One region of the Hydrogenophaga sp. L99 genome, then DNA from elsewhere that is predicted to be linked to it. Evidence: predicted binding sites of a transcription regulator. Region 1 holds the regulator's gene; the other holds the start of a gene.
What was found. Region 1 encodes HrcA, which represses chaperone genes, less so after heat shock. Its sites were predicted from a motif close to TTAGCACTCNNNNNNNNNGAGTGCTAA; they were not measured.

Region 1 (2,400 bases):
GGCTCTCCGCTTAGGCTCTGTGAACGGCTTTGCCCGGCGACAAATAAACTGGCCCAAAAAAATGCATACGCTTTCGCTGCTCTGTGCAGAAAACCAACGTTGTCAAAGCACCTTCTTCCAAACTGGTACTGAACTGGTATCGACAGCAAAATGAAAAAAGCCTGCTACTTAATCAGTAGCAGGCTTCTCAACAATCACAAGGGATTCTTGGTAGGCCGTGTTGGACTTGAACCAACGACCAAAGGATTATGAGTCCTCTGCTCTAACCAACTGAGCTAACGGCCCCAAGAGCGCTCAATTGTAGAGGCTTGCGAGCACGGTCACTTGCTGTGGCTGAGCGCGTTGCTCACCAGCTTGGATGTGACATCCACAATCTGGATCATGCGCTCGTAGGGCATGCGTTGTGGTCCGATCACGCCGAGTGTGCCGACCACCTGGCCGTCGACCTCGTAGGGGGCCGTGACCACCGACAAGTCTTCAAACGGTACCACCTGGCTTTCGCCGCCAATGTAAATGCGAACACCGTCTGCCTGGGCCGACACATCGAGCAGGCGGATGAGTTGGGTTTTTTGCTCGAACAGATCGAACATGCGTCGCAGGTTGCCCATGTCGCTTGAAAACTCGCTCACAGACAACAGGTTGCGCTCGCCAGACACCACCACTTCTTCTTGTGCGGCATCGGCCTCTGCGCCGATTTCAACGGCGGCTTTCATCAGGTCGGCGATTTCACCGCGCAGGGCGTCCACTTCGGTCTTCAGCCGTTCACGCACCGCTTCCATGGCAAGGCCCGAGTAGTGGGCGTTGAGGAAGTTGGCTGCCTCCAGCAATTGCGACTGGGTGAAGTTGACCTGGGTGTGGATGATGCGGTTTTGCACATCGCCTTCAGGCGAGACGATGATGACCAGCACCCGGCGCTCGGAGAGGCTGAGAAATTCGATGTGGCGAAACACGGACGCGCGCCGCGGCGCCATGACCACGCCCACAAATTGCGACAAGCTGGACAACATTTGCGCCGCATGGCTGATGACGCGTTGCGGCTGCCCGGTGTCAAAACCTTGGCCCGTCATGTCGCTCATGGGGGCGAACCCATCGCGCCTGACCGTGAGCATGGTGTCGACAAACAGGCGGTAGCCCCGGGCCGTGGGAATGCGCCCGGCCGAGGTGTGGGGGCTGGTGATCAGGCCCAACTCTTCCAGGTCGCTCATCACGTTGCGAATGGTGGCGGGAGAAAGCTCCAACCCCGCGGCTTTGGCGAGCGTGCGAGAACCCACGGGCTGTCCGTCGGCGATGTATCGCTCAACGAGGGCTTTGAGCAGCAGCTTGGCGCGGTCATCTAACATGGTTTCATTTTAGGAGGGTCTGCTCCCGCGTGGCGGCCGCATAGCAAGGGTTTCCGGGCAAACCACTACAAAGAAGCTATGTTGTAATTTGCCGATGAGTCTGCCATCCGACACCAGGTCTGCACCACCCCGAGAGCGCCGGCCGCTGCGCTTTGCGCATGTGGTCATCATCGGCAAATACCACGCGCCGGGCTCGCGCAACGCGGTGGACGAAATTGCCCACTTTTTGCATGCCGAGGGTTGCGACGTGTCGCTTGAGCAGGAAACGGCGCTGAACACCGGCTTGCTGCAGTACCCGGCACTGGATGTGCCGGCCATGGGCAACACCTGTGACTTGGCGCTGGTGGTGGGCGGCGACGGCACCATGCTGGGCATTGGTCGCCAGCTGGCGCGCTACGGGGTACCGCTGGTGGGCATCAACCAGGGCCGGCTGGGCTTCATCACCGACATTCCCTTTGAAAGCTACCGCGAAAAACTGCGGCCCATGCTGCGCGGTGAATACGAGGACGACCCGCGCGCCCTGATGGCAGCCAGCGTGTGGCGTGATGGCCGCTGTGTGTTTGAAGCCACCGCGCTGAACGACGTGGTGGTGAACCGGGGTGGTGTGGCCAGCATGATTGAGCTGCGGGTGGAGGTGGACGGCCATTTTGTGGCCAACCAGCGGGCCGACGGTCTGATCATCTCCACACCCACGGGCTCCACGGCCTATGCCCTGTCGGCCGGAGGGCCGCTGCTGCACCCGGCCATTGGTGGCTGGGTGATGGTACCGATCGCGCCGCACACCCTGTCCAACCGGCCGATCGTCTTGCCCTCCAGCAGCGAGATTGCGGTGGAAATCGTGTCCGGCAAAGACGCGAGCGCGAACTTTGACATGCAGTCGCTCACCAGCCTGATGCACGGCGACCGCATTGTGGTGCGCCGCTCCGAACACGCCCTGCGTTTGCTGCACCCGGTGGGCTGGAGCTATTTCGACACCCTGCGCAAAAAACTGCACTGGAACGAAGGGGCCTGAAAGGCCGGTCACAATACGGGCGACACCCCAAAACCCGACCCTGGATTC
Region 2 (2,400 bases), 1.9 Mb from region 1:
GTCTCAGGCGCGGGCGCGCTCCATTCTTCTTCGCCCCGGAACAGCTTGAGCACCTGCACGCTGCCGTTGGCCAGGCGGGCGTCTTGCAGGCTGCGGCCGTCCAGCCGCGAACCGGCGGGCACAAACAGCTCGGTCATGAACAGGCGGTCGGTGTGGCCGGTGAACTGCTGCGTCAGCGTCTCGCGCGCGGGCAGCCAGCGCCGCGCAAACAGCAGCATGAAAGTGCAACCGAACAACGCGATCACCAGCGCGGGCGCGGTGATCTCGAACATGCTGAACGGCGCCAGCCCCATGCTGCGCGCCACCCCGTCCACCAGGATGTTGGTGGACGTGCCCACCAATGTGACCGTACCGCCCAAGATGGTGGCGTAAGACAGCGGAATCAGCAGCCGCGACGGGCTCAGCGACAGGCGCGTGGCCAGGCTGATCACCACCGGAATCATCACCATCACCACCGGCGTGTTGTTGATGAAGGGCGACACCAGCAAGCCCACCAGCAGCAGACCCACCAGCAAGCGGCCCTCGCTGCGGCCCGCCGCCTGCGCGATGCGCTCGCCCAGCCAGTCCACACAGCCGGTGCGGCTGAGTGCACCGCTGATGATGAACAGGCAGGCGATGGTGAAGGGCGCACTGTTGCTGAACACGCCCAGCACCTTGGCCGGCGTGAGCAGGCCGGTCAGCAGCAACAAGGCCACAGCGGTCAGCACCGCCACGTCGGGCTTGACCCATTCGCGCACAAAACTGATGAACAGGAGAACGAGGAGGATGCCCACGGCCAGGGCGTGGGTGGATTCGGGAAGCGTCATGGCCGCGGATCATGGCGGTCGCGGCCTGAGGAGCTAAATACTTTTAGATCATTTGCATATAGGGATGGGCTGAGTGGCACCAACGGGAAAGATGGGTGGCGCTCCGCAAATCCCCTCGGATTGCGCAAAAAACCAGCCCCTGGTCTTGAAAAGCCGCGGGGTCGCCCTTATCATTAGCACTCGCTGACATTGAGTGCTAACACTCGGTGCCAAGTCGATCAACGGTGTCGCTGGCTCTCAAAGCGGGCGCTGCCGGTCTGAATCCCCCCTTTTACCGTTCTATCTCAGGAGATGCAATGAACCTTCGTCCTCTCGCCGATCGCGTGATCGTCAAGCGTATTGACAGCGAAACCAAGACCGCTTCGGGCATCGTCATCCCCGACGCCGCTGCTGAAAAGCCAGACCAGGGCGAAATCCTGGCCGTTGGTCCCGGCAAGAAAAACGACAAAGGCGAACTGTCCGCCATGAACGTCAAGGTCGGTGACCGCGTTCTGTTTGGCAAGTACAGCGGCCAGACCGTCAAGGTCGACGGCAACGAACTGCTGGTGATGAAAGAAGACGACCTGTTCGCCGTCGTCGAGTCCAAGTAATTTTGCGGGACTGAGCGAACAATGCCCAAGCGCTTGTTCGCCCTCTCTCCAACTGTTCAATCTATCTAGGAGTTATCAACATGGCAGCAAAAGACGTCATTTTCGGCGGCGAAGCCCGCGCACGCATGGTCGAGGGTGTGAACATCCTGGCCAACGCCGTCAAAGTCACCCTGGGCCCCAAAGGCCGCAACGTGGTGCTGGAGCGCTCGTTCGGCGCCCCTACCGTCACAAAAGACGGTGTTTCGGTCGCTAAAGAGATCGAACTGAAGGACAAGCTGCAGAACATGGGCGCCCAGATGGTCAAGGAAGTTGCTTCCAAGACCTCGGACAACGCTGGCGACGGCACCACCACCGCCACCGTGCTGGCACAGGCCATCGTGCGTGAAGGCATGAAGTACGTGGCCGCCGGCATGAACCCGATGGACCTGAAGCGCGGTATCGACAAGGCTGTGACGGCCCTGATCATCGAGCTGAAGAAGGCTTCCAAGGCCACCACCACGTCCAAAGAGATCGCACAGGTCGGCTCCATCTCTGCCAACGCAGACGAAACCATCGGCAAGATCATTGCCGATGCCATGGACAAAGTGGGCAAAGAAGGCGTGATCACCGTGGAAGACGGCAAATCACTGGAATCCGAGCTGGAAGTCGTTGAAGGCATGCAGTTCGACCGCGGCTACCTGTCGCCCTACTTCATCAACAACCCAGAAAAGCAAGCCGCTCTGCTGGACAACCCTTTCGTGCTGCTGTACGACAAGAAGGTTTCCAACATCCGTGACCTGCTGCCCACGCTGGAGCAAGTGGCCAAGGCCGGCCGTCCCCTGCTGATCATTGCCGAAGACGTCGAAGGCGAAGCCCTAGCAACGCTGGTGGTCAACACCATCCGCGGCATCCTGAAGGTTGTGGCTGTCAAGGCTCCTGGCTTCGGCGATCGCCGCAAAGCCATGCTGGAAGACATCGCCATCCTGACCGGCGGCAAAGTGATCGCCGAAGAAGTCGGCATGACG

Region 2: the regulator HrcA is predicted to act here: its motif matches at 980-1,006, upstream of AC4QBL_RS13330 (co-chaperone GroES).

What each region holds. Positions count from the first base shown of each region.
Region 1 covers NZ_CM178972.1:509,145-511,544, reverse strand. Annotated here, with positions in the region: tRNA gene AC4QBL_RS02365 (tRNA-Ile) at 209-285, opposite strand; gene hrcA (heat-inducible transcriptional repressor HrcA) at 321-1,340, opposite strand; gene AC4QBL_RS02355 (NAD kinase) at 1,435-2,352, shown strand.
Region 2 covers NZ_CM178972.1:2,798,761-2,801,160, forward strand. Annotated here, with positions in the region: gene AC4QBL_RS13325 (SLC13 family permease) at 1-806, opposite strand, end outside; gene AC4QBL_RS13330 (co-chaperone GroES) at 1,103-1,396, shown strand; gene groL (chaperonin GroEL) at 1,477-2,400, shown strand, end outside.